2 regions of the Vibrio casei genome follow, and region 1 is predicted to be linked to the other one. Evidence: predicted binding sites of a transcription regulator. Region 1 holds the regulator's gene; the other holds the start of a gene.
The links. The regulator MetJ, encoded in region 1, represses methionine synthesis genes. The targets are predictions, from matches to a motif close to TTAGACNTNTANANGTCTAA.
Positions count from the first base shown of each region.

Region 2: metK (methionine adenosyltransferase) is a predicted target of MetJ. The motif match lies at 3,860-3,879, and genes of this name have one in related genera.

Region 1 covers NZ_AP018680.1:2,571,866-2,586,985, forward strand. Annotated here, with positions in the region: gene VCASEI_RS12040 (bifunctional aspartate kinase/homoserine dehydrogenase II) at 220-2,625, opposite strand; gene VCASEI_RS12045 (O-succinylhomoserine (thiol)-lyase) at 2,626-3,792, opposite strand; gene metJ (met regulon transcriptional regulator MetJ) at 4,042-4,359, shown strand; gene VCASEI_RS12055 (malic enzyme-like NAD(P)-binding protein) at 4,475-5,731, opposite strand; gene rpmE (50S ribosomal protein L31) at 5,892-6,110, opposite strand; gene priA (primosomal protein N') at 6,386-8,587, shown strand; gene cytR (DNA-binding transcriptional regulator CytR) at 8,831-9,835, shown strand; gene VCASEI_RS12075 (SPOR domain-containing protein) at 9,995-10,570, shown strand; gene hslV (ATP-dependent protease subunit HslV) at 10,778-11,296, shown strand; gene hslU (HslU--HslV peptidase ATPase subunit) at 11,408-12,748, shown strand; gene VCASEI_RS12090 (1,4-dihydroxy-2-naphthoate polyprenyltransferase) at 12,865-13,776, shown strand; gene rraA (ribonuclease E activity regulator RraA) at 13,903-14,427, shown strand; gene zapB (cell division protein ZapB) at 14,527-14,769, opposite strand; gene glpX (class II fructose-bisphosphatase) at 15,113-15,120, shown strand, end outside.
Region 2 covers NZ_AP018680.1:620,198-635,317, forward strand. Annotated here, with positions in the region: gene VCASEI_RS03055 (sensor domain-containing diguanylate cyclase) at 1-777, opposite strand, end outside; gene VCASEI_RS03060 (SprT family zinc-dependent metalloprotease) at 881-1,378, opposite strand; gene VCASEI_RS03065 (DUF2189 domain-containing protein) at 1,485-2,261, opposite strand; gene metK (methionine adenosyltransferase) at 2,574-3,725, opposite strand; gene tkt (transketolase) at 4,235-6,229, shown strand; gene epd (erythrose-4-phosphate dehydrogenase) at 6,349-7,392, shown strand; gene VCASEI_RS03085 (phosphoglycerate kinase) at 7,625-8,788, shown strand; gene fbaA (class II fructose-bisphosphate aldolase) at 9,011-10,087, shown strand; gene mscS (small-conductance mechanosensitive channel MscS) at 10,495-11,307, shown strand; gene VCASEI_RS03100 (oxidative stress defense protein) at 11,410-12,117, shown strand; gene serA (phosphoglycerate dehydrogenase) at 12,254-13,483, opposite strand; gene rpiA (ribose-5-phosphate isomerase RpiA) at 13,708-14,364, opposite strand; gene VCASEI_RS03115 (5-formyltetrahydrofolate cyclo-ligase) at 14,416-15,039, opposite strand; RNA gene ssrS (6S RNA) at 15,047-15,120, opposite strand, start outside.

The sequences.
Region 1 (15,120 bases):
AACGGGTTCTACCCAAAATATGTGCTTATCGTAAGATGAAAATTCATATAGACGTCTATATGTCCAAATAATGTCTTGAATACTATACGAAGTCAACGATCTAAACATGAATTTTATTCATGACGATAAAAAACAAGGGTTCATTCAAAAAAAATACCACCTCAAAACTGAGGTGGTATTAAATACAAAATGCACTGATCTTTATATATTTATAAAATTTTACAATAAGTTAGATAAGCGATTCAAATCTGACTGTAATGCCCCTGCAGTGACTGCTCGACCGGCACCTGGGCCACGAATCACTAAGGGATTATCTTTGTACCATTTACTTTCAATGGCAAAAATATTATCACACGGTAATAAATTGGCTAATGCATGCTCTGGTGACAGCGCTTCCACGCCGACCGTTGCTTCTCCATTTCGATTTAAGCGAGCAATATAACGAAGCACTTTACCTTCTTTTTGTGCTTTAGCGAGGCGCTCAGACAGTAATTCATTCAACACTTTGCCATGTTCAAAAAAGTCATCAGTTGAAATATGTTGAAGCGCTTCAGGCACTAAAGACTCTACTTTGACACTTTCAGGTTCAATATCTAATCCTGATTCACGCGCCACAATCACGAGCTTTCTCATGACATCGGAGCCATCTAAGTCAGAGCGCGGATCCGGTTCCGTTAAGCCTTGTTGCCAAGCCAGATCGACCAAGTCGGTAAATGGGATTGAGCCATCAAATTGCTGGAATAACCATGACAATGTACCTGAAAAAATACCTGAAACGGCGGTAATTTCATCACCACTATTGCGTAAATCACGAATAGCATAGTTAACGGGTAACCCAGCCCCCACTGTAGCGTTATATAACCAATGGCGGCCAGTTTTCTCAAATGCATCAACCACTCTTTGGTAAGCATCACTGGAGGAAGAGCCAGCTACTTTATTCGCACAGATTAAGTGCATTCCATGTTCTGCTATTTTAGCGTATTGCGCCGCAAGCTCAGGGCTGGCAGTCACATCCATGACCACCACTTCATCGTATTCAGACTGATGAGCAAGTGTTTGTAGCCAGGTTTTACCATCATTACTGAGCCCTTCGTCATCAAAACGAAGAAGGGCTTGTTTCGGATCGATACCTTTTAAATCTAACCAATAGGTTTGACTATCTACTATCGCCACCAAATCAAAGCTCATGCCCCGACGTTTTTCTAATTCCGTTTTTTGTTCAGCAAATAACGATAACCAACTTGAGCCAATATTTCCTTTACCACACAGAGCAATTGCTACCCTTTTTTGCGCTTGGAACAATTGAGTATGAACATCAATCACCAACTTTGCTACGTCGGTTTTTCGCAAAACAGCCACAAGGCTTAAACTCGACTCAGAAATAAATTCAACCGGTGCACTTTTAAGTTGTTGATAAAACCCGTAGCAATGATTCGGATTAATCATAACGCCAGCGCCAACCGCCGCCACCATGGAATAACCTTCCTTCAATTTAATTTCAGCGCCCACCGCAGTGTCTTGCAGATACGCTAATGCACTCGATGCAATCTCAACCGTATACGCAAGTGAAAGGCAGCCTTGATCGGATTGCGATTGTATGGCTAATGGCTGAAGTTGAGCACGAGTTAACGAGCGAATCACTTCCGATTCTAAACGAGCAAAATCATGCCCTGACCCAAAATGGATCTGCACCAATAAGATTTCATCCAGAGAAGTAATGATCTTTGCACCACGACCAGAAGCAAGTACACGCTCAATACGTGTGGAGCCCGATTCAGGCTGATAGCTGCAACGTAAGCTCAGGTCCATGGCACTTTGTGCCACAGGCTGCAAAGTTCGGCTATGGAGTACTGGGGCCGCTAAACGAGCCAATTCACTCGCTTCATCTAAGCGTAACAAAGGTAACAAGCACGCATCGTTTACTTTACGCGGATCAGCACTGTAAACCCCGGCAACATCACTCCAAATCGTGACTCGAGCGGACTCTGATAATGCACCAATGACGGTTGCAGAATAATCCGAGCCATTACGGCCTAATAAGACGGTTTCTCCAGCATCATTACGAGCCATGAACCCCGTAATAACTAAACGACGCTTACCGTGCTGAGCAAAGATTTCTTTCAATAGCGGTAATGAACGAGCACGCTCGACTTCAGGCTGTGCACCACGCTCGGCCCGTAAGAAATCACGAGAATCAATTTGTGTCGCTTCCATATCTAAATGGCACAACAATGATGCTAATAATCGTGAAGACCACACCTCACCATGACCGAGCACCGCTGCATAAGCCACACTCGTAATCGGCCCATTTAAATCACTTAATACTAAAAATTCTTGATTCAATGTTTCAAGTAACGGCGTTGCTTTCTCTTCAGGGAGAAGCTCTTCAATTAACCCAATCTGAAACTGGCGCAACTGCTGCAAAATTTCATGCGCAATACGGCCATCTTTTTCCAAAGCCGCTAGCCAATCGATCAAACGATTAGTTGTACTGCCGGCGGCAGAAACCACAATTAAATCACCGGGGTTTGAATATTCATTTAAAATATTGGCGACTCGTTTGTAGCATTCTGGGTTAGCTAGACTACTACCACCAAATTTGTGTAACTGACGAGCGGATGTCATTTACGCTACCTCTTGTGCTTTTATGAAGGCTTGCTCTAAATCAGCCACTAAGTCCTGACTGTCTTCTAATCCAACCGAAACACGTAAAAGTAACGGTGAAATCCCCGCTTCTTCTTGCGCTTCATCTGACATAGCTCGATGGGTCATCGAAGAAGGATGACAAATCAAGCTCTCTACTCCGCCAAGTGATTCCGCGAGAGAAAATAATTCTAAATGACCCACAAATGCTTTGAGTTGATCCATACTGCCATTTATTTCAAAACTCAACATTGAACCAAAACCACGTTGTTGGGCTTTGGCAATCTCATGACCAGGATGCGTTGGTAAACTTGGGTGATAAATGGTCCCCACCAGCGCTTGAGTTTGTAAGTACGCCAATAAAGTCTGAGCACTTTCTTCGTGCATTTTCATACGTACCGCTATGGTTCTCAAGCCACGCAACGTCATATAACTGTCAAATGGTGTACCCGTTGCTCCTATGCAATTTCCCCACCAAGACAATAATTCCACGTGCGCTTCACTTTTGGCAATAATAACTCCACCAATCACATCTGAATGACCATTAATGTATTTCGTCGTGGAATGAATAACAAAGTCAGCACCAAGGGTTAATGGCTTTTGGTACACGGGTGTCAAAAAGGTATTATCCACAGCCACCAACGCACCCACTTCTTTTGCTTTTTGGCATGCTTTGGCAATATCGACCACCCGTACCAGTGGATTTGATGGGGTTTCTAATAAAATTAGCTTAGGCTTTTTAGCAATAGCGGCGTCAAATTCAGTTTGGTTAGATTGATCAACAAATTGAACCTTAAAGTCGCCTTTTTGTGCACGAGTATTAAACAGACGATAAGTACCACCATAACAATCGTGCGGCGCTACAATCAAATCATCCGGACCTAAAAACGCTGATATCCATAGGTTTAAGGCCGCAGTACCACAGTTAGTGATCACAGCACCAGAACCCGATTCTAATTCTGATAATGCTTGCTCTAGTAAACCACGGTTAGGATTTCCTGAACGGGTATAATCGTATTTTGGAACTTCACCAAAAGCTGGAAAACCGTAATTGGTTGAAAGGTAAATCGGTGGGACAACAGCGTGATATTGGGTATCGGATTCGATACCAGTGCGAACCGCAACAGTCGCTGGCTTTTTAGAACTCATCGGCTTATTCCTTCCAGTTGCTGAATCCTTCCATTATAGAAATACAGCAATCACTTATCATAAATACGAAAATGCGAACAACAATCTTAGCGCTTTTTCAACGAGTATCGAGCTTTTCCGCTACTTTATCCCCTGAAAACCAAGACGTCAAGACCTCCAGCCATCTAAGCGTCTTTACTTGTGGCGGTACATGCCGCTAAAATTCATATTCAGCCAATATTGATAAATAACAAATAACGAAGGTGTGTGATGGCAGATTGGAATGGTGAATACATTAGCCCATATGCAGAGCATGGAAAGAAAAACGAACAAGTCAAAAAAATAACGGTTTCAATTCCGCTTAAAGTACTAAAAATATTAACGGATGAACGAACTCGTCGCCAAGTTAATAATTTGCGCCATGCCACCAACAGCGAATTGTTATGTGAAGCATTTTTACATGCTTATACAGGACAGCCACTGCCAACTGATGAAGATTTAAGAAAAGATCGCCCTGATGACATTCCAACAGAAGTAAAAAGACTAATGACGGAAATGGGGATTGAATTTGAAGCGTTCGATGATTAAGTAATTCGACCTATTCATCATACGGATAAAAACAATAAACCCGCTCACATTTTATTTTGAGCGGGTTTTCTTTTGCTCGAAATCGGAAAACCGAACTCTAGAGCCTTAACTCATATTATTTATATTGCTCTGGAAGCTCAATTCTAGCCACGCCAGACTCTACCGCGGCACGCGCAACAGCGCCAGCAACACGTGGTAGTAATCGAGGATCCATTGGTTTTGGAATAATATAGTTAATACCAAACGACAAATCATCTACGCCAGCTGCTTTTAACACTTCAGCAGGAACGGCTTCTTTTGCCAATTGACGGATCGCTTCCACTGCGGCCAGCTTCATTTCAGTATTTATTTCACTGGCACGTACATCTAATGCGCCACGGAAAATAAATGGGAAACAAATAACGTTATTCACTTGGTTCGGATAATCACTGCGCCCCGTCCCCATGATTAAGTCATTACGCACTTTATGCGCTAATTCAGGCTTAATTTCAGGATCAGGATTCGAACAAGCAAATACGATAGGTTTGTCGGCCATTAATGCCAATGCTTCTGGTGGTAATAGATTAGGGCCTGAAACCCCTAAGAATAAATCGGCCCCCTCGATCACGTCTTCTAGCGTACGCATGTCAGTGTTATTCGCGAACAATAATTTGTATTCGTTCAAATCATCACGGCGAGTATGAATCACACCTTTACGATCAAGCATGTAGATTTTCTCGCGCAAGGCTCCACACTTAATCAACAATTCCATGCACGCTACTGCCGCCGCACCCGCACCTAAACACACTATTTTGCATTCTGATAATTTCTTACCTTGTAGCTCAATCGCGTTTAACATTCCCGCAGCCGTAACAATCGCAGTACCGTGTTGGTCATCATGAAAAACCGGCACATCACAGCGTTCAATCAATTGACGCTCAATTTCAAAACAATCTGGCGCTTTAATATCTTCTAAGTTGATGCCACCAAATGTATCGGCAATATTGGCAACGGTATCGACAAATTCATCAATGGTACGGTGCTTAACTTGAATATCGATAGAATCTAATCCAGCAAAACGTTTGAACAATAAGGCCTTCCCTTCCATCACAGGTTTTGAAGCCAGTGGGCCTAAATTACCCAATCCCAAAATAGCGGTACCATTTGAAATCACGGCAACCATGTTACCTTTTCCGGTGTACTTGTAGGCATTATCAGGATTCAGCGCAATTTCACGAACAGGCTCAGCCACACCCGGGCTGTAAGCTAAAGCTAAATCTTCTGCCGTATCTGCAGGTTTCGTGAGTGCAATCGCAATCTTTCCTGCCGTAGGGAAGGCATGATAATCAAGAGCTTGTTGGCGAAAATCATTTTGTTGCTGATCATCTGACATAGTTAGGTATTCCTGCAGTATCGGTAATAGAGAGGGGAATATTAATAGATTGCCTAGTAAGTTCCTAGTCAATACCATTAATTTCCAACAAGAAAAAAGGGACGCCATTGGCATCCCTTTCAAATTCTGTCGAACACTAAAAATATTTTTTAGAGTAAGATTATTTTTTGCTGCTAAGTGCACCAAAACGCTTGTTGAAGCGATCAACACGGCCGCCAGTATCTACGATACGTTGCTTACCAGTGTAGAATGGGTGACATTTGTCACATACGTCTAGGTGAATTGATTCTTTAGCTAGAGTAGTGTTGAACTCAAATGCGTTACCGCAAGAACAAGTTGCTGCTACTGCTTTGTATTCTGGGTGGATACCAGTTTTCATAGGACAAACCTTATAATTGGTCCGTATCGCTATCTAGTTCTTACTATTTACGCTTCAATAAGAAAACAAAAAAGTAGCCAGACACCATACGTTGTTTTTAAAAATGATACAGAAATCTGTATCGTTCGAGGCGCAGTATAGTAATGAATCCGCATCAATCGATCAACACATTTGGTCTATTTTCCAACAATATTTAAGTTTTATATCACTAAGCAGTGTTTTATCATAAGCTTGGATTCACCAGTTTATGTACTACAAGGAACCTCCCTCGCCATATGCAACCCACTATCGCTCAAGTTGCCTTACCTATCCCATTAGATAAGTGCTTTGACTATTTAGTTCCTAACTATCTTTTCCCTGTCATCGGTGGGCGCGTTTCGGTTCCTTTTGGCCGTCAAACATTAACTGGCATCGTCATTGCTTTGGGAAACACTTCAGACTTCCCGATCGAACAACTCAAGCCCATTAAATCCTGTTTAGATAGCCAACCTGTTTGGCCAAAACCTTTATACCAACTGTTGCAATGGTGTAGCCAATTTTATCAATATCCACTAGGAGATACTCTGGCGATGGCGTTACCCTCTTTACTCAAAAAAGGGAAACCTGCCGACTTTGCCAGCTTAAAACAATGGCATATTACCGAATCAGGAAAAAATCAATTAGTGGCGGGGTTTGGTCGAGCACACCTGCAAGCTAAAGTGGTACGAATGTTAGAAAACGGCCCGCTATCACATCAAGCCATGATCGAGGAAGACGTTAGCAGCAGCACTTTGAAAACATTGCAAGATAAAGGCTGGATTGAGGCAGTGCATACTCAACCTAAAAAAACCTCTTGGCCACCAAACATTGAGAACAGCCAGCTCAGGCCACAATTAAATGAAGAGCAAGCCATTGCCGTTGCCACGATCAACAACCATCAAGGTTTTGGCTGCTATTTAGTGGATGGTGTAACCGGTTCTGGCAAAACAGAGGTTTACTTAAACCTAATAAAACCCGTTCTAGATAAAGGAAAACAAGCGTTAGTCTTAGTACCTGAAATTGGTTTAACGCCACAAACGATTAATCGCTTTAAACGCCGCTTTAATGTGCCAGTAGAGGTCATGCATTCGGCATTAAACGATACCGAACGCCTTAATGCCTGGTTATCTGCTCGCGATAAAAATGCCGGTATTGTGATTGGTACTCGCTCGGCCCTTTTTACTCCTTTTGCCGATCTCGGTATCATCATTGTTGATGAAGAGCATGATGCCTCTTATAAGCAGCAAGATACATTGCGCTATCATGCGAGAGATGTCGCGGTTATGCGAGGCCATAAAGAAAACATTCCCGTCGTGTTAGGCTCGGCAACCCCTGCACTCGAAACGCTACACAATGCACAAACCGGGAAGTATCATTATTTAAGCTTGAGTAAACGTGCTGGAAATGCACAAGCAGCGACTCATAATGTTCTTGATATTAAAGGCTTATATCTAGAAGGTGGATTGTCAGCACCACTGATTGCGCAAATGCGTCGTCATTTAACCGCCGGCAATCAAGTCATGCTATTTTTGAATCGTCGTGGTTTTTCGCCTGCGTTGATGTGCCATGAATGCGGTTGGATTGCTGAATGTAAACGCTGTGATGCCTACTATACCTTTCATCAAGGTAGCCAAGAAATACGCTGCCATCACTGTGGTTCACAAAAACCGATTATTCATCAATGCCAAGGCTGTGGTTCCACGCAACTTGTTTCTGTCGGAGTGGGTACCGAGCAACTGGAAAAACAACTTGAACTGCTTTTTCCAGAATACAAAACCATTCGAATAGATCGTGATAGTACTCGCCGTAAAGGCAGTTTAGAGAGTGCTTTAGAGTCTATTCGCAAAGGTGAGTACCAAATTTTAATTGGCACACAAATGCTCGCTAAGGGACACCATTTCCCCAATGTGACACTCGTCGGTTTACTCGATGTGGATGGGTCATTGTACAGCAGTGATTTCCGTGCATCCGAAAGGCTCGCACAATTATTTATTCAAGTAGCAGGAAGAGCCGGGCGTGCAAGTAAACCCGGAGAAGTATTGCTGCAAACTCACCACCCCGAACACGCTTTATTGCAATCTCTATTGCATAAAGATTATCAGCATTTTGCCAAAACTGCGTTGGTAGAAAGAAAAATAGCGCAATTACCGCCTTTTACGTTCATTACACTGATTCGAGCGGAAGGCAATGACAACAATACCGTCGAAGCTTTTTTACGACAAGTTCGCCACACATTAGAAGCCAATCCTCTCTATGATGACAACTGTTTGGTATTAGGGCCAATGCCCGCACCTCTCGCCAAGCGTGCCGGAAAATTTCGCTGGCAGTTAATGTTGCAAGTTTCGACTCGAACATTAATGCAACGATTACTGGCCTCTTCAAAGCCAGCAGTCCAACTTTTACCTTCAGCTAAAAAAGTTCGCTGGTCATTCGATGTTGAACCACAAGATTTAAGCTAAACGTCTTAACGCCTAAAACAAAACCATTCTATGTGACGCACATCACCATTATTATGTAAGATTTGTCAGGCACATGGTGTTAACTACTTAATTTAACGAATAAAATATCAACATAACAGCCAGAAGTCGTTAACATATGGGATAACAGATCCTTTATTTTGCTTATATCGTCGTGGTAATTTTTGCATATAAGCCTACGGTGCCTATTTAGGCATAATAATGTAATACATAGAGAGGAATTTTATGGCGACAATGAAGGAAGTTGCCCAATTAGCTGGGGTATCAACGGCAACGGTATCAAGAGCCTTGATGAATCCGGAAAAAGTATCGATCTCGACTCGAAAGCGAGTGGAAGATGCGGTATTAGAATCGGGCTATTCCCCCAACTCATTGGCTCGTAATTTACGACGTAATGAATCCAAAACCATCATTGTTATCGTACCTGATATTTGCGATCCTTATTTTACTGAAATTATTCGTGGTATTGAAGACACCGCCGCCGAGTATAATTACCTAGTGTTACTGGGTGATAGTGGCCAACAACTCAAACGTGAAAGTACCTTTGTTAACCTCGTTTTTACCAAGCAAGCTGATGGTATGTTACTGCTTGGTACCGATATTCCGTTTGATGTTAGTAAACCCGAACAAAAAAACTTACCCCCCATTGTCATGGCTTGTGAATACGCACCAGAGCTTGAATTACCCACGGTGCATATCGATAACTTAACCGCTGCTTTTGATGTGGTTAATTATCTCACTCAGATGGGTCATAAACGCATTGCGGAAATGTCTGGCCCCACAGAGGCCACATTGTGTCACTTCCGTCACCAAGGTTACCAACAAGCACTAAGACGCGCAGGCATTGAAATGAACCCAGCTTATCAAGCCTTTGGTGATTTTACGTTTGAATCAGGCGTTCAAGCCGCCACTAAATTGCTGTCACAACCAGAGCCTCCCACTGCCATTTTTTGTCATAACGACAGCATGGCTATTGGTGCCATTCAACAGGCGAAAAAACAAGGTTTCCGTATTCCTCAAGACCTATCTATCGTCGGCTTTGATGATATTCAGTTTTCGCAATATTGCGATCCCCCTTTGACAACCATTGCACAACCAAGATATGAAATTGGCAAACAATCTATGTTAATGCTATTGGAAATGTTGAAAGGCAGAGAAGTACAGGCCGGTTCTCGTTTGTTAGAAGCCAATTTAGTCATTCGCAATAGCGCCGCACCACCTCACTCATAAATAGTCTTAGATAAATAGAATCGTAAGTGAGTATAGACACGAATATTGTGGAAAAATTACGCATATTCGTGCCTATACTCCATCATTAATCGTGGTATTGAAAAAAATTCTGGATTACCATATGGCTCCTTTTTTATTCTATTGAGTTGTTGATATATCGTGGCTAATCGAGATTACGTAAGAAAAACCCCAGCTCCTAGCAAAAAAAATAACAATAGAAATCAAAGAAGACCTGCGCAAAAAAAGAAGTCAGCACCTCGTGCGATTCCTTGGAAAGCCGCCATCATTGCGGTGATATTATTAGCAGGATTGATTGCGTTGTTATCAATGCTAAGCAATGATCCAGAACCTACTCAGCCAGAAATCAGCGTGCTCCCTATCGCGCCAAAGCCGAAGCCAAGCAACTCTTTACCGCCTGCGCCTAAAGAGCAGTGGGATTATATGAAAACACTTCCACAGCGTGAAATCGAAGTTCAAGCCAAAGAAGTCGTTGTACCTAAAATTCCATATATTATGCAATGTGGTGCTTACAAAACTTCCGCGCAAGCTGAACAACGTAAAGCTAATATCGCTTTTCAAGGTTTAAGCAGTAAAATCGTCAAGTTAGAAGGCAGTAGTTGGTATCGAATTATCCTAGGCACTTATAAGTTCAAACGTGATGCAGTAAAAGATCAACATGTACTGCAACGCGCCAAAATTGAACCTTGTATCATTATGAAAAACACGTTGAAATAACGTATCAATTTCATCTTACTGAATGAAAAGAGCCATTTTCTGGCTCTTTTTTATATTCCTACGTTTCTCCTTGAATAGCAGCACCATTCAATATCCTCAACCCCACTGAAGTTGAGTAAAGATAAGTGAGTTAAATATCGCCCCCTTGAATTCTTTTATCGCCAACCTCATATGATCTAAAACAGCACAATAACTAAGAGGTTTCTCGTGACTACCATTGTATCTGTACGCCGAAATAATAAAGTCGTCATCGCCGGTGACGGACAAGTCTCACTTGGCAATACCGTCATGAAAGGCAATGCAAAGAAAGTTCGCCGTTTGTATCACGATAAAGTACTCGCAGGCTTTGCCGGTGGTACTGCTGATGCTTTCACCTTATTTGAGCGCTTTGAACGCAAGCTAGAAATGCATCAAGGTCACTTAACCAAAGCGGCCGTTGAATTGGCCAAAGAATGGCGTAGCGATCGCGCATTAAGAAAATTAGAAGCTTTACTTGCCGTCGCCGATGAAACCGCTTCCTTAATCATCACCGGCAATGGCGATGTAGTTCAACCAGAAAACGATCTAATTGCCATTGGTTCTGGTGGTAACTTTGCACAAGCAGCCGCTATCGCATTACTTGAAAACACCGATTTAGAAGCTCGTGATATTGCTGAAAAAGCCTTAAATATTGCGGGAGATATTTGCGTATTCACCAATCACCACCATACGATTGAAGAATTATAGTCACATCATTAAATCAGCTTGATAACTTATGCATTAAGTCTCTAAGACACTGAATATCAAGCTTTAACCTGAGCCAAAAGGCTCCCCATGATTAGGTAAAAGGATAAATTTATGTCTGAGATGACTCCTCGTGAAATTGTTCACGAACTCAATAAACATATTATTGGTCAAGATAAAGCCAAACGTGCTGTTGCCATCGCTTTGCGTAACCGCTGGCGTCGAATGCAACTCGATGAAGGTTTGCGCGCGGAAGTTACCCCAAAAAACATCCTCATGATTGGCCCAACCGGTGTGGGTAAAACTGAAATTGCTCGCCGTTTAGCAAAACTGGCCAATGCGCCTTTTATTAAAGTGGAAGCAACAAAATTCACTGAGATTGGCTATGTTGGTAAAGAAGTTGAATCGATCATTCGTGATCTTACTGATGTTTCGATTAAGCTAACTCATCAGCAAGAAATGGAAAAAGTAAAATTTCGTGCTGAGGAGCAAGCTGAAGAACGCATCCTTGACGCCTTGTTGCCACCACCTCGTGAAGGCTGGGGACAAGATGAAGCATCCCAAGACAGCACCTCGAATACTCGCCAAGTTTTCCGTAAAAAATTGCGTGAAGGCACGTTAGACGATAAAGAGATTGATGTTGAAGTAGCCGCGCCACAAATGGGCGTTGAAATTATGGCCCCTCCAGGTATGGAAGAAATGACCAATCAATTACAGGGCATGTTCCAAAACCTAGCCGGAGATACAAAAAAAAGCCGTAAGATGAAAATCAAAGATGCTTTCAAGGCCTTAACCGAAGAAGAAGCGGCCAAGTTGGTTAACCAAGAAGATCTTAAAGAACAAGCTATCTATAATGTTGAGAATAACGGCATCGTTTTCATCGATGAAATAGATAAGATCTGTAAACGTGCCGACCAAAATAGTGGTGGTGGCGAGGTCTCTCGTGAAGGCGTTCAGCGTGATTTGCTTCCTTTAGTTGAAGGCAGCACCGTGTCAACCAAACATGGTATGGTTCGTACCGATCACATTCTCTTTGTCGCATCTGGTGCATTCCAAGTGGCTCGCCCATCTGACTTAATTCCAGAACTACAAGGCCGCCTGCCAATTCGTGTAGAACTTGAAGCCTTAAGCAGTAATGATTTCAAGCGCATTTTAACCGAACCGAATGCATCATTAACCGAGCAATACTGCGCATTAATGGCCACGGAAAAAGTAGACATCGATTTTACCGAAGATGGCATTACACAAATCGCAGAAGCGGCTTGGCAAGTTAATGAAACAACCGAGAACATTGGTGCTCGTCGTTTACATACCGTAATGGAGCGCTTGATGGATGAGATATCTTTTGATGCGACCGACAATCCTGGCATGAAAGTGTCGATTAATGGCGATTATGTCAAACAACGTTTAGGTGACTTTGTTGCCGATGAAGATTTAAGTCGCTTTATCTTATAATCTTCTCTCATGACAGATAAAAGCTCGCTTTCAGCGAGCTTTTTTTGATTTCTGACATATCACACATTAACAACAACTTGATATACTTAGATTATTCACCTTAACTGTATAACAATATGAAATCATCATTTGCTATTTGGCTCGATGCCGCCAGACCTAAAACCTTATTACTTGCTATTGCCGCTATTGCGACAGGTAGCAGCCTTGCCTATGCGGACGGCCATCTTTCCTTTGCTATTTCATTTTTGGCCCTACTCACAGCAACACTACTACAAATTTTATCCAACCTAGCTAACGACTATGGCGACACGGTTCAAGGTACCGACAATGAAAACCGACTTGGTCCCATTCGTGGTTTACAGCTGGGTGCCATCACTCAATCTGGGATGAAAAAAGCCATTGCTGCCAATATTGCACTGATCATTCTCAGCGGTTTAGCGTTGGTCTTTTATGCCCTACAAAGCCCAACCAGTATCATGGCATTTATTGGCTTAGGTTTACTTTCTATTATCAGTTCGATTGCTTACACCATGGGCAGCAAACCTTACGGATATGTGGGTCTAGGCGATATTTCGGTCTTCTTATTCTTTGGTTTATTGGCGGTACTAGGAACTTATTTCTTACATACTGGCACAGTGCATTTTTCACTATTATTACCAGCCATCGGCTCTGGGCTATTTTCAATGGGAGTATTAAACATCAATAACATGCGTGATGTGGAAAATGATACTGCCAGTAATAAACGCACCCTAGTCGTCAGAATTGGGACAGATAAAGCTAAGTGTTACCACTTAACACTACTCACATTTGGTTGGTTAACACTGGCGAGCTACCTATTTACGCATATTCAACCAATATGGCCCGCATTCTTAATGTTATTCCCACTCATATTGATCATTAAACACGGTAAAGCCATTTGGAACATTCAAGAAGCGAAAGAATTTATTCCCATGATGCCAGACATGGTTAAGTGTGCTTTTATCGCCAATATTATGTTTTCAATCGTATTAGTCATCGGCAATTTTTAAGGTGTATAATGACTGCTCAGCTTCGTAATCAGATCAAACTCTAGGCACGAAAGTGAGCTTTGTCATTGCAAAGCAATATTGACCCTATATACTCGTTAATCATCCCCCGCAAAGAGAAAAACCACTATGGAATATAATACCTCTGCATTGTGTGATATTTACCAAGACCAAGTTGATGTTGTTGAGCCTATGTTCAGTAATTTTGGTGGGTTAAATTCATTCGCTGGACAAGTAACCACAGTGAAGTGCTTTGAAGACAACGGCATTATTCGCTCAATTTTGCAAGAAGATGGGACTGGGCGTGTGTTATTGATTGATGGGGGTGGCTCACTGCGTCGTGCATTAATCGATGCAGAAATTGCAGCCATTGCAGAAGATAATGATTGGGAAGGCCTCGTGGTTTACGGATGCGTTCGTGAAGTCGATGAGCTAGAAGAAATGCAAATTGGCATCCAAGCGATTGCTTCTATTCCTGTTGGTGCGAACCAAGCCAATATCGGTGACATTGATGTTCCTGTTAATTTTGGCGGTGTGACTTTCTTGCCTGAAGATTTCTTATATGCAGACAGTACAGGCGTCATTTTATCTCAAGAACCTTTAGATATTGATCTTGAACTTAATGATGAAGACATCGAGAATATCGACGATTAATGCCCTATTTATCTAACAATTAAAATGTAAGATAAATAACCCGCATAAAAAAACAGAGCACAAAGCTCTGTTTTTTTATGCTCAATGAACAAGAAGATCTTATTCAACGTCATCCATTTTACCCAGCAAGTTACGAATACGTTCTTGCCATGCTTGTTGCTCTTGGCGTAACGTTTGAGTTTGTTGCTCAAGCTCAACACGGCCTTCTTTCAACTCACCAGCTTCAACAATAAGCTGCTCGTTCCTTTCTTTAAGCTCTTCTACTTCCATTTGCAGTAATGCAATGGTGTCAACTGCAGTTTGAATTTTAACTTCTAGCTGTTCTAATACTTCGAAAGACATCTCGGATACCTGTGTAATGATCATGATGAATGGCAGCCGGATGTTATTAACAATGACACAGCTACCACAAGCGTTACCCACATTCTACTCAGCTTACTTTCAAGCGCCACACTCTTATTCAACTATTTATGCCTATATGCTCAAAAAAACAACAAACCTTACCAAATTATGACATTTACCTTCCAATACAGGACTAATTCGCACTTAAACCATCGTGTTATTTGAATATCTCTATTCAAAAAATCCCCATATTCAAATAACGTCAAAAAAGCAAACGTTACCGTTTCGGCTGTGATAAAATCGGCCGCACAAATTTTTCCTCTTTGTTTTGTTTGGAGTCAGTATGAAACG
Region 2 (15,120 bases), 800 kb from region 1:
AATAGCACTTACACCAATAGATACAGTGCAATGAACCGGAGTATTATCGCCAGTATCATTACAGATAATGGTAAAGTTATTTTTTTCTATGGTCGATCGAATGTCCTCTAAACGCGCCATAACCAGATCTTGAGAATTTGATTGGATCAGTAGAATGAACTCTTCACCGCCAAGTCTGGCTAAGTGGTCTCCTGGTTGAGTGAAATGTTTTAATATCTGCGTCAATTGTTGTAAAACTTTATCCCCAGCAAGATGACCGTATTGATCATTGATTTGCTTAAAGTAATCAATATCTATAATCGCTTGAAGGTAACTTTCTGTGTTTTTATTTTTACGCAGATCGTTTAAAACATTATGTATATATCGACGATTATGGATAAGCGTAAGAGGATCCTGCTCTGAGAGTTGCTTTAAATCTTGTTGTTTTTTAATGGTGTCCGTTACGATACTGATAAAAGTACAGAGGGCTTGCTGGCCTTGCCAGATAACCGGTTTGTCGGTTATTTCGACCAATACAGGATTACCGGTTAAATCAGTGTGAGCAATGACTTTTGCTGGGGTTTTATCATCAACTAAGGCTTGTTGATAACGGGCAATGGCATCTTCTCGCTCTTCAGGGTTGATTAACACCATCAGAGATTTCATTTTCAGAATTTCTTCTACACATCCTAAACCGCTGAAACTAGCGAATGCATCATTAGCATAAAGAGGTTTAAAGTGAACGTGCACAACACATGGGTTGGGATGCATATCCAGAATGTTTTTAAATTCATTCATAGCGAGATTAACTGTCCTTTTGTTAAGGCAGAATCATAGTGTGGATTCATGGACAATGATAGTGAAAGTTACCAACGAATCAGGTTTTTATGATGTTTATCTCTTATTTTTTAATGAGTTGTGATTCACATACGGTACAGTGATAGTAGCTCTGATGACGTTGTATCTTATTATGACGACGAATAGTCAATTCATGTTCTCGGCATTGGCATTGATATAAAAAGGTTTTTCCTTGTACTGATGAAATATCAAAGCTGTGACGAGTTTGGGCTGAGATACCAAAAACTTCGATCATAATATATTGCCATTCTTTACCATGAGGTTTAACTCGACCAAATTGATGGTAAGCGATTAAGTGTGCCAATTCATGAGGGATAACGTGTTGTAAAAATTCATCTTGATTTTCAAGAAATAAAATAGGATTTAAGCGAATCTGCCATAATGTTAAATAGGCTTTCCCTGCTACCTTTCCTCTTACGTTGAAATTGTAATCAGGGGAAGTGTATTCGTAATTAAAAGCACTTATTGCCTTATTCAGATAATATTGAATGCTGTTTTGGATAGCTTCTTGAAGGGCCGATGAAATTGAGGGTAATTGCACGCGTTCGTCTCTTCGTTACCATACTAACGTTACTTCCCGTAAGTAACGTTAGTATGGTAACGAAGAGGTGACGGGGAATCTATCTTTTATTCTAAAGATAAATACGTTAATGCTTGCGTCGGATAGTGCTGCGATAACCGTGCCAAGTTGCATAGCCTAAAATGGGCATGGTAATTAACATTCCTATTCCTGCAGTTAAAAAACCAAGAGTGATACCGAATATAATGATTGTAGCCCAAACCGCCATCGCACCAAGATTGGTCTTTACGGCATTGTAGCTTGTGAATACTGCAGTCATCATATCGACTTTTCTTTCCATCATTAGTGGGATGGAAAAGGCCGATATAGCAAAAATAATACAAGAAAATAGGATACCAACCACTGAACCTGTCACTAAAAATGGAAGGAATGCTTCTAGTGATGCGCCTTGCATTTCGGGGTAAAGAGCATGTAATAAAGCGGCAATTCTCATCCAAAAGATCATTGCAACACAAAGTAATAAAGCAAAGCTCCATTGCGATACCCCATTACGACGAATTGCTTTAATGGAGTGAAGAAGTTTCGGTTTGTGATTTTTTTCTATTTGCCAACTGGCGTCATATAACCCTAAGGCTAAAAATGGCCCTATCAGCATATAAACGATCAAACTAGGAAAGATGATAAGATGTGAGCCTTGCATATAAACAAGCCATTCAATGGCTGCAGAGGCGACAGCAAAACATAACCCATAAAATAAACTGATAAATGGGGCTTTAAAGAGATCTCGAAACCCCATTTTTACCCATTGAAATGGAGCAAGGATCGAAAGTGTTTCACAGGGTATTGTTCGTGCGTACTCGTGATCGGGTGTTTTAAAATCTGAGCTTTTCGCGGTGCGAGGCATAAATCCCCCTTGTGGTTCATGAAAGAACAACGCCGTAGGTTGCAAATCCTTTTGCTTTGCTGACCTACTTATGTCTAAGCAGAAAAATAAACGTTACTTGATATTAAGATCCGATTTTCCTGCCTAGTTATTTATAACTATTATCTTAGATATCGATAAATACAAATTTTATGATAAAAAAATGGGCGCTATAAAAGGTAAATAAAAAGGGGGATAGTGCGAGGTAGGATAAAAGAAAAGCTCTGACCAAAAGGAAAGAGCTTTACTGTTCAGTGTTTTATGCGATTAACAAGTTAAAGCAAGAATATAGAATTATAGATTAGCAAAAGCACGTAGGGATTCAGCTTTGTCTGTGGCTTCCCAAGGGAACTCTTCACGACCAAAGTGACCATAAGCGGCTGTTTTCTTGTAGATAGGTTGAAGTAAATTCAGCATTTCTTGTAACCCATATGGGCGCAGATCAAAGTGTTGACGTACCGCTTCTACGATGATGTCTGAAGGCACTTTTTCAGTACCAAAGGTTTCCACCATGATAGATGTTGGATCGGCTACACCGATAGCGTAAGAAAGTTGAATCTCACAACGATCGGCAAGACCTGCTGCTACAATGTTTTTCGCTACATAACGCGCAGCGTAAGCCGCTGAACGGTCAACTTTTGATGGATCTTTACCTGAGAATGCACCGCCACCATGACGAGCTGCGCCACCGTAAGTATCAACGATGATTTTACGACCAGTAAGACCACAGTCACCCATTGGACCACCGATAACAAAACGACCGGTTGGGTTAATGAAGAATTTGGTTTCTTTATTTAACCACTCAGAAGGAAGAACTGGTTTGATGATCTCTTCCATTACCGCTTCACGTAGTTCAGGTGTTGAGATTGAATCACAATGTTGAGTCGAAAGAACCACAGCATCAATACCGACAATTTTTCCTTGATCGTATTGGAAGGTTACTTGAGATTTTGCATCTGGACGTAAGAAATCCAGTTTGCCACTTTTACGTACTTCTGCTTGTTTTTGCACAAGTAAATGAGAGTAAGTAATAGGTGCAGGCATTAACACTTCGGTTTCATTGCAAGCATAACCAAACATGATACCTTGGTCACCAGCGCCTTGATCTTTAGGATCGGCTTTATCAACGCCTTGATTAATGTCTGGGGATTGCTTACCAATAGTGTTTAATACAGCACAAGAATTTGCATCAAAACCCATATCTGAATGGACATAACCGATTTCACGAACGGTTTCACGTGTGATTTCTTCGATATCAACCCATGCTGAAGTGGTGACTTCACCACCAACCATTACCATGCCGGTTTTAACGTAAGTTTCACACGCCACACGTGCTTTTGGATCTTGCTCTAGGATGGCATCCAAGACGGCATCTGAAATTTGATCGGCAATTTTGTCTGGATGACCTTCAGATACAGATTCTGAAGTAAATAAATGCTTAGCCATGTGTGAGTGCTCCACTTTGAATCACGCAAATTCATTGTTTGATAATGAATTAAATTGAGTTAGAAAAGACGCGTTCTTATATAGCTTTTGCTATGAATCGCGCCTTCTTTAAAAACAGTTCATATTGTAGGTGTTTCTACATCTAGACGTCTATTTTAGTTTTCATTGGTCGAATTACAAGCCTTTTTTTAGTTGGTTCACAGGAAAACGATTGCTTACCGATAAAAAGAGATAATTTTTTTATTTTAATTTTTGAAGCGTAAGTGATCCTTTGTACGGTATCGTTTGCGTTGCTAACCCTATATTTTCTTTAGATTCCAGTTAAATGTAGGGAAGTGTGGGCGAGGTAAAAAAAGGCGACAAAGAATCACAAAAACGAAAATATACGTGCCTTAATGTTTGCAGTCATTACGGTGCTTTGCGACAATACCGTCCACAAAGTGGGTTAAATGAATTTAGTACACTTTATCCAACCTTAAATAAAACCGCTTATGCACTCAGGAGCAGACATGACGTCTCGTAAAGATTTAGCAAATGCAATCCGCGCTTTAAGCATGGATGGTGTTCAACAAGCCAATTCGGGTCACCCGGGCGCCCCAATGGGGATGGCCGATATCGCTGAAGTTCTTTGGCGTAACCATTTAAACCACAACCCACAGAACCCTGAGTGGGCGGATCGTGACCGTTTTATTCTTTCAAATGGTCATGGCTCTATGCTGATTTATTCTCTTCTTCATCTTTCTGGTTACGCGTTGCCAATTGAGGAATTGAAAAATTTCCGTCAATTGCATTCAAAAACACCAGGCCACCCTGAATACGGTTATGCTCCGGGGATAGAGACCACAACAGGCCCACTGGGCCAAGGTATTACGAATGCCGTTGGTATGGCGTTGGCTGAAAAGTCTCTTGCAGCACAGTTTAATAAAGAAGGTCACGACATCGTTGATCACTTTACTTATACATTCCTAGGCGATGGTTGTTTGATGGAAGGTATTTCACACGAAGCGGCTTCTTTAGCGGGTGTGCTAGGTCTAGGTAAATTGGTTGCGTTCTGGGATGACAACGGTATTTCTATCGATGGTCACGTAGAAGGTTGGTTTGCAGACGATACGCCTAAGCGTTTTGAAGCTTATGGTTGGCATGTTATTCCTGGTGTTGATGGCCACGATTCAGATGCGATTGAAGCTGCCATTCAAGCAGCAAAAGCGGATCCTCGTCCAACGCTAATTTGTACTAAAACGGTTATTGGTTTTGGTTCTCCAAATAAAGCAGGTACACACGATTGTCACGGCGCACCACTTGGCGCTGATGAAATTGTTGCAACTAAAGCGCAACTTGGTTGGGCACACGGTCCTTTCGAAATCCCTTCTGACATTTATGCTCAGTGGGATGCAAAAGAAGCAGGCGCAGCAAAAGAAGCAGCATGGAATGAGAAGTTTGCAGCATACGCAACTGCTTATCCTGAACTAGCAGCTGAATTTAAACGTCGTACCGCGGGTGACTTACCAAGTGATTGGGAAGCAAAAGCAAGTGCAATCATTGCCGATCTTCAAGCAAACCCAGCGAATATCGCTTCACGTAAAGCATCACAAAATGCTCTAGAAGCGTTTGGTCAAATGCTACCTGAATTCATGGGCGGCTCAGCTGATCTTGCGCCTTCTAACTTGACTATGTGGTCTGGTTCTAAAGCGCTAACTGCTGATGATGCTTCTGGCAACTACATTCACTACGGTGTACGTGAGTTTGCAATGACAGCTATCATCAATGGTATCGCACTACATGGCGGTTTCATTCCTTACGGCGCAACCTTCCTAATGTTTATGGAATACGCTCGTAACGCAATGCGTATGGCTGCGTTGATGAAAATTCAAAACATCCAAGTGTATACGCATGATTCAATTGGTCTTGGCGAAGATGGCCCAACTCACCAACCGGTTGAGCAAATGGCATCACTTCGCATGACACCAAACATGAGCACATGGCGTCCATGTGATCAAGTTGAATCTGCGGTAGCTTGGAAACTGGCGATTGAACGTAAAGATGCGCCATCTGCGCTTATCTTCTCACGTCAAAACCTAGCACAACAAGAGCGTAACGCTGAGCAAGTATCAAATATTGCTAAAGGTGCTTACATTCTTAAAGATTGCGCAGGTAAGCCTGAGCTAATCTTAATTGCTACTGGTTCTGAAGTTGAGCTAGCGGTTGAAGCGGCTGCGCAACTTATCGCGGAAGGCAAACAAGTACGTGTGGTTTCAATGCCATCGACCGATGCATTCGACAAGCAAGACGCAGCTTACCGTGAGTCTGTACTTCCATCTGACGTAACGGCTCGTATTGCGATTGAAGCGGGTATTGCTGATTACTGGTTCAAGTACGTTGGCCTAGACGGTCGCATCATTGGTATGACCACATTTGGTGAGTCTGCACCTGCAGGTGAGCTATTTAAAATGTTCGGTTTTACCGTTGAAAACGTACTTGAGACTGCAAAAGAATTAATCGCTTAATTCTTTACTGTTTAAGTAGTTGAAAGATGAAAGCCGGGCATTATGCTCGGCTTTTTTAATGCGCGTTAAAAGGCGATGAGGTAACATACAGACACTTTAATGGATGCCACGGAATGATTATGCTCAGAATTGCTATTAATGGATTTGGTCGAATTGGACGCAGCGTACTGCGCGCTTTATATGAAAGTGGCAAAAATCAGTCGATTCAAGTGGTGGCAATTAATGAATTGGCTGAGCCAGAAGGGGTCGCACATCTACTCCAATACGACTCCAGCCATGGTCGTTTCTTTAAAAAAATCTCCCACGATCAAGAGCACCTCTTTATACATCATGCAGATAAGGTCGAGCCGGGTTTTGATTCCATCCGTATTTTACACTTAACCGATGTCAAACTTTTGCCTTGGAAAGACTTAAATGTCGATATCGTTTTAGATTGTACTGGTAAGTTTGGTTCTCAGGCCGATGGTCAACTGCATATTCAAGCTGGAGCAAAACGTGTACTGTTTTCCCATCCTGGTGCGAATGATGTTGATAATACGGTTATCTACGGTGTGAATCATGAAACGCTTACCGCTGAGCATCATGTGGTCTCGAATGGCTCTTGTACGACTAACTGTATTATTCCCGTTATTAAAGCGCTTGATGATAGTTTTGGGATTGAATCGGGAACGATTACAACCATTCACTCATCCATGAACGATCAACAAGTTATCGATGCTTATCACTCAGATTTACGCCGTTCTCGTGCCGCTAGTCAATCTATCATTCCCGTTGATACTAAGCTTCATCTCGGCATAGCAAGAATTTATCCAAAATTTGCGGATAAATTTGAAGCAATTTCAGTTCGAGTGCCTACAATTAATGTCACCGCGATGGATTTAAGTGTCACAGTTCACAAAAATGTGAAAGTTGATGACGTAAATCAATCAATCGTTGAAGCATCTCGTTGTACATTGGATGGTATATTGGATTACACCGAAGCTCCGTTAGTGTCGATTGACTTTAATCATGACCCACATAGTGCAATTGTCGATGGTTCTCAGACTCGCGTGAGTAACCATCGTTTGGTGAAAATGCTGATATGGTGTGATAACGAATGGGGATTTGCTAACCGAATGCTCGATACCACGAGCGTGATGGGTTCAATGATTCAATCGAAATAAGATTGAATAACTAAAAAATCGCGGTGAATAAATAGTCGTTTTATTATTTTTCACCTTGAAATAATAAATTGCCGCCCCCAGTATACTGAGTAGAATAAGTGATTTCCCTTGTTTGGTTAACAAGAAGTGTTCTAGCGGGTTAAGCTAGACAAAAAGATTTAATCATTGGGCTGTATGCCGGATGATAATGGTTTAAATATTTTTAATTTCACTAACATTGAGAGGACAAATAATGTCTGTAATCAAGATGACTGACCTGGATCTTGCAGGTAAACGTGTATTCATTCGTGCTGACCTAAACGTGCCAGTAAAAGACGGTAAAGTAACTTCAGATGCTCGTATCTTAGCGTCTTTACCTACGATTAAAACTTGCCTAGAAGCGGGCGCTAAGGTGATGGTAACTTCTCACTTAGGTCGTCCAACAGAAGGTGAATACAACGAAGAGTTCTCTCTACAGCCTGTTGTTAATTACCTAAATGACGCATTAGATTGTGACGTTAAACTAGCAAAAGACTACCTGAACGGTCTTGAATTAAACGCTGGTGAATTGGTTGTTCTTGAAAATGTTCGCTTTAATAAAGGCGAGAAGAAAAACGAAGAAGAGCTTTCTAAAAAATACGCAGCATTATGTGACATCTTCGTAATGGATGCATTTGGTACGGCTCACCGTGCTCAAGCATCAACGCATGGTGTTGGCATGAACGCGCCAATCGCGTGTGCAGGACCACTTCTTGCCGCTGAACTTGAAGCGCTTGGCAAAGCAATGGATAACCCAGAGCGACCATTAGTGGCTATCGTGGGTGGTTCAAAGGTATCAACCAAACTAACGGTTTTAGAGTCTCTATCTAAAATTGCAGATCAGCTAGTTGTTGGCGGTGGTATTGCTAATACTTTCATTGCTGCCGAAGGCCACAATGTTGGTAAATCTTTATATGAAGCTGATTTAGTCGAAACGGCTAAGAAATTAATGAAAGATTGTGCTATTCCAGTGGCAACAGATGTTGCCTGTGCAAAAGCCTTTGATGAGAACGCAGAAGCGGAAATCAAAAACGTTGCCGACGTTCAAGACGACGACATGATCTTCGACCTTGGTCCTGACTCAACGAAAGTTCTTGCTGACATCATTATGGGTGCAAAAACAATTCTTTGGAACGGTCCAGTAGGCGTATTTGAATTCAAAAACTTTGAAGCAGGTACCGCTGGAATTTCTAAAGCCATCGCAGAATCAGCTGGCTTCTCTGTTGCAGGTGGTGGTGACACATTAGCGGCTATCGATAAGTTCGGTATTAAAGCGGATGTTTCTTACATCTCAACTGGTGGCGGTGCTTTCCTTGAGTTTGTTGAAGGTAAAGTGTTACCAGCAGTAGCAATGCTAGAAGAGCGTGCTAAAGCGTAATAAGTAAAAAGGCGAGAATACTCTCGCCTTTTTTGCATTAGTAAAATTTAAATACAACGATTGATGCAACGTGCATAGATCACACTATGTGAATCATGGCTTTTTATTGCTACAATGTGCCGCGTCAATCAAGCAAACGTTTACTAAATGATTAACATTGTTCTTAACGAACGAAAACTTAAACAGCTGTAATTTAAACGACAGTAAAATAGGACTCAAATCATGTCTAAGATCTTCGATTTTGTAAAACCTGGTGTTATCTCTGGTGATGACGTACAGAAAGTTTTCGCTGTAGCGAAAGAAAACAAATTTGCACTACCTGCTGTTAACGTTGTTAATACAGATACAGTTAATGGTGTATTAGAAGCAGCCGCTAAAGTAAAAGCGCCTGTTATCGTTCAGTTTTCTAACGGCGGTGCCGCTTTCTTTGCTGGTAAAGGTGTTAAGCTTGAAGGCCAAGGTGCACAAATCCTTGGTGCTGTTGCTGGTGCTAAATACGTACATGCTGTTGCTGAAGCTTACGGTGTTCCAGTTATTCTTCACACTGACCATGCTGCGAAAAAATTACTTCCTTGGATTGACGGATTACTAGATGCGGGTGAAGCTCATTTCGCTGAAACTGGTAAGCCTCTATTTTCTTCTCACATGCTAGATCTTTCTGAAGAATCTTTAGAAGAGAACGTTGAAACTTGTGCGAAGTACCTTGAGCGCATGGCTAAAATGAACATGACTATCGAAATCGAACTAGGTTGTACTGGTGGCGAAGAAGATGGCGTTGATAACTCTGGTATGGATGAGTCTGAGCTTTACACTTCACCTGAAGATGTTGCTTACGCTTACGAAAAACTAATCGCGATAAGCCCTCGTTTCACGATTGCAGCATCTTTTGGTAACGTACACGGTGTTTACCAAGCGGGTAACGTTGTTCTTACTCCAACTATCCTACGTGATTCTCAAGCGTACGTTTCTGAGAAATTTGGCCTTCCAGCTAACTCTCTAAACTTCGTATTCCACGGTGGTTCTGGTTCTTCTGAAGCAGAAATCCAAGAGTCTATCGGTTACGGTGTTATTAAAATGAACATTGATACTGATACACAGTGGGCAACATGGGATGGCGTTCGTCAATACGAAGCTGAGAACCACGATTATCTACAAGGTCAAATCGGTAACCCAACGGGTGAATCTGCACCAAATAAAAAATATTATGATCCACGTGTATGGTTACGTGCCGGTCAAGCATCTATGGTTGCACGTCTTGAAAAAGCATTTGCAGACCTTAACGCAATCGACGTACTTTAATTACTCGTTAATTGTGCTTTAAAAAAGCCTCGCATATATGCGAGGCTTTTTTTATCGGTAAATAAGTATTTTATTGTCTACTCTTATTATTGGTATCAATAAAGGAGTGCAGTTATAATTTATACTACTGTAATGGAGGCTGATTACCTTGTTGTTGGTAAATTGTTGTGTTTGTTGATTACAAATAGTTTCCAGTCGCATTAAAAAAATATATATTGTCCCAAGGTGTTGCCTAAAAATCACTTTTTTATAATAGCTTGTTTTTTTTAGGTGGATTTTAGTTGCATTAGCAATACCTATTGATTTATTTAACTATCAATATTTAATGATTAGTAAAGGAAGTAACGATGGCTGCAGAAGACGTAGTACAAGAAAAAGTAGGACAAGTCGCATCGGTTGTTCCTAAAATGGAGCACTGGTTGAATGATAATTCAGATTTGCTAATTCAATATGGTGTGAACATCATATCAGCATTGATCATTCTTTTTATTGGTAACATTATTGTAAAAACGATCAGTAATAGTGTAGCTAAACTTCTTGAAAAGAAACAAATGGATCAAGCAGTTGTCCATTTTATTAGCTCATTAGTTCGTTATGTATTATTTGTTATTGTTTTAATTGCAGCGTTAGGTAAAGTCGGCGTACAGACAGCTTCTGTTGTTGCCGTTATTGGTGCGGCAGGCTTAGCTATTGGTTTAGCGCTTCAAGGCTCATTAGCAAACTTTGCTGCGGGTGTTTTAATTGTCGCTTTCCGTCCATTTAAAGCCGGCGATTATGTTGAAGTTTCTGGTGTTGCTGGTAGCGTCGAATCTATCCAAATATTTCAAACAGTATTGACGACACCTGATAATAAAATGATTGTTGTTCCAAATGGTAGTGTTATAGGTAGCCCTATTGTTAACTACTCTCGCCATGCAACGCGTCGTATGGATTATGTGATTGGTGTTTCTTATAAAGCGGACTTAAAGAAAACTAAAGAAGTCATTATGCGTGTTTTAGAGTCAGAAGAGCGTTTATTAAAAACACCAGCACCTACGGTTGGTGTTGTGGCGTTAGCGGACTCTTCAGTGAATTTTGTTGTTCGCCCATGGGTGAAAACAGCTGATTACTGGGCGGTATACTTTGATTTGCTACAAGCTATTAAAGAAGAGCTTGATAAAGAAGGCATTGAAATTCCATTCCCACAAATGGATGTACATTTAAACAAGCTCGAAGGATAATTTTACTTCGTCAGCTTTGTGTTACAAATTTCTAAAAGGCGCCGAGTGCGCCTTTTTTATTGCTATAATCAGCCAGTATTTATCTTTTTAAAAGAGGTTATTATGAAGGTGTTTTTTAAACATGTTTTATGTACCGCGGTATTTATTTTAAGTTTTAATACCTATGCCGCCGAGGGCGCTAATGCATCAACATTATCTACCACAGGTTATGGTGAAGTGGTGGCTAAGCCTGATATGGCGGAGTTTTCAGTTGCTATTCAAGCTGATCGTAGTCAAGCAAAACAAGCAAAAATAGCGGTTGATAGAGTGGTCGAAAAGTTAATGAAGTCATTAGGTTCAGTCAGCATTGATAGAAAAGATATTCAGAGCAGTAATTTACAGATTATGCCGCAATATATTTATCCGAAAGATGGAAAGGCGCAATTGTCTGGGTATCAAGCTTCACGTAGTATTACGATTACAGTACAGCAATTAGATAAACTCAATGAATACCTTGATCTTGCTTTACAATCAGGTATTAATCGTGTGGATAGTATTCAGCTGAAAGTAAAAGATGAAGCTAACTATAAAGAGAAAGCGCGTCAATTAGCGATTAGCGATGCTCAAAATAAAGCTAAGTCATTGGCGAAAGGTTTTGGTGTTAGCTTAAATGGAGTGTCAGCCATTGAATATCGAAGTAACACATCACGTCCTTTTGTTATGGCGAAATCAATGGCGATGGAAGGTCGCTCAGCTGATCAAGGTTATCAAGATCAAACGATAACGATCAGTGATCAAGTTAATGTTGTATTTTTGATTTTAAATCCTTAATTTTTTAAGGTCCAAGCATTAATTGCTAGGAAAGAATAAAAAAAACAGCGGCTAGAATAGTCGCTGTTTTTTATAAGTTGCCGATTTTTGAATCGAATACTGTTACCTTAAGCTTGCTAATTGCATATCTATTATCTTAGTGAAGAATACGTGCTCGAATTGTACCTTGAACGGATTTCATTTTTTCCAGCGCTTCTTCAGAACGATCCGCTTCAATATCAATCACCACATATCCCATTTCAGCATTGGTCTGTAGATATTGGGCTGCAATATTAATACCAGCATCCGCAAATATACTGTTAATTTGAGTTAATATTCCAGGACGGTTTTCATGGATATGCAAAAGACGCGACGTCCCAGTATGCTCTGGAAGTGAAACCTCGGGGAAGTTAACACATGATAATGTAGAACCATTATCTGAGTATTTAGCAAGCTTACCCGCCACTTCGATCCCAATGTTTTCTTGTGCTTCTTGAGTTGAGCCACCAATGTGTGGAGTAAGAATTACATTATCGAACTTCATGAGAGGTGATTCAAATGGGTCATTATTGGTTTTAGGTTCTACTGGGAACACGTCAATAGCGGCGCCCCCTAAATGACCGGATTCTAAAGCATCACATAATGCAGGAATATCGACTACAGTTCCTCGAGCGGCATTGATAAAAATGGCACCTGGTTTCATTTGAGCAAATTCAGCTGCCCCCATCATTTCTTTTGTACTATTTGTTTCTGGGACATGCAGAGAGATAACATCTGACTTATTCAGTAATTCACTCATTGTCGCAACTTGAGTAGAATTACCGAGAGAAAGTTTATTTTCAATGTCATAGTAATAAACTTGCATCCCTAAGTTTTCAGCCAAAATACTGAGTTGAGTTCCTATATGGCCATAACCGATAATCCCGAGACGTTTCCCTCTCGCTTCATAAGAAGCATCGGCACTTTTTTTCCAAATACCACGATGAGCAAGAGCATTTTTTTCAGGGATGCCGCGAACCAGCAGTAAAATTTGACCTAAGACCAACTCAGCAACACTACGTGTATTTGAGAATGGGGCATTGAATACTGGAATACCACGAGCAGCTGCAGCACTAAGATTTACCTGATTGGTGCCGATACAAAAGCAACCCACTGCAACTAATTTTTCAGCGGCATCAAACACTTCTTGAGTTAAGTTGGTACGAGAGCGAAGGCCAATGAAATGGGCATCTTTTACCGCTTCAAGTAATTCAGTTTCAGAAAGTGAACCTTTGTGATATTCAATATTGGTGTAGCCAGCAGATTGCAGAACTTCTACCGATGAAGGATGAAGCCCTTCAAGTAGAAGGATTTTAATTTTGTCTTTACCGAGAGATACTTTTGGCATGTAACATCGTCCTTAATAGAGAATATTGATTCTTGCACACATCAATGACTGGCTGATCATTATTTGGATCGTGAGTAATTCCTTGTGCGACACTGTCATTAAAATATCAAAAAAATGTGACCTTGGGTAAGATTTTTAGAGCATAAAGTATAAAAAAACGGCACATCTCAGCACCGTTTTCTTATACACCAGCAAAAATACATATATTGGTGTTTATTAGCATATTATTCTTCTATTTTGGCACCTTCAGGCGTTCCTGTGATCACCACGTCAGCCCCACGGTGAGCAAATAGACCGACGGTCACAACCCCTGCAAGGCCATTAATTTTATCTTCTAAAGCTTTAGGATCGACAATAGATAGATTATGAACATCTAAAATTAAATTTCCGTTATCGGTCACTACACCTTGTCGATATTCAGGCATACCACCCAGTTTTACTAACTCACGAGCAACGTAAGAACGAGCCATTGGAATGACTTCAACGGGCAATGGAAACTTGCCAAGAACATCCACAGCTTTAGTGCCATCAACGATACACACGAAGGTTTTAGACATTGCTGCGACAATTTTTTCACGTGTTAATGCTGCGCCACCACCTTTAATCATTGACCCTTGAGCATTAATTTCATCGGCTCCATCGACATAGACATCTAATCCATCCACTTCATTAGAATCAAACACCTCTATACCGAGTTGCTTAAGTTTTTCCGTTGAAGCAACAGAACTCGAAACGGCACCTTTAATTTGCCCTTTCATCGTGGCTAACGCATCAATGAAGTGGTTAACAGTGGAGCCTGTTCCAACGCCAACTATCGTGTCAGGCTTTACGTATTTTAATGCTGCCCAACCAGCGGCTTTTTTCATTTCATCTTGCGTCATGAGAACTCCTAAATAGGCTTAAGTAATCGATTGCATTGTTGTTGCGCGGGATTATAACGATTTCTCATTTTTTTCCCAATGCCAAATTTGTTTTGGTGTCACAATTATAGGTAATGGGATATCCCAGTGCTCAGAAGGAAGGTGTTCAACCTGCTGACACTGATGAGCAAGACCTATTGGAATGGCCCCTTTTCCTGTATTAAACCACTTCTCAAGCGTACGGTCGTAATAGCCCCCCCCCATACCTAAACGTTGTCCGTTATGATCGAAAGCGACCAGAGGAGTAAAAATAATATCAATACAACTCACAGGACAGATTTGAGTTTGATCGAGTTTAGGTTCGATAATACGATATTTATTATGACAAATAGGGCTAGTGGCGCAATATTCAAGAAAAAGAAGATGCCCTTGGGAAAAGGGATGAAGTACAGGAAGCAAAACTCGTTTTTTTTGTTTCCATAACCATTCAATGATGGGTTGGGTGTCTACTTCACCATCGGATGACAGATAAATCGCAATATTTTTAGCGTTATCGATGATTGAAAGATGTTTGATTTGTTCTAATAATTCCAACCCAGCAGAGTTTTGTTCATGCCGTGTCAATGATTGACGTTTTTGGCGAATGATTTGTCTCACTTGAGTTCGAGATAAATCTTGTGTGATTGGATATTTCATAAAGAAGGAATACCCCAAAGTGCCGTTGAGAATTGATGGACCTATGAACCAGCGAGTTCAAGGCGGATCCGCAATGAAAAC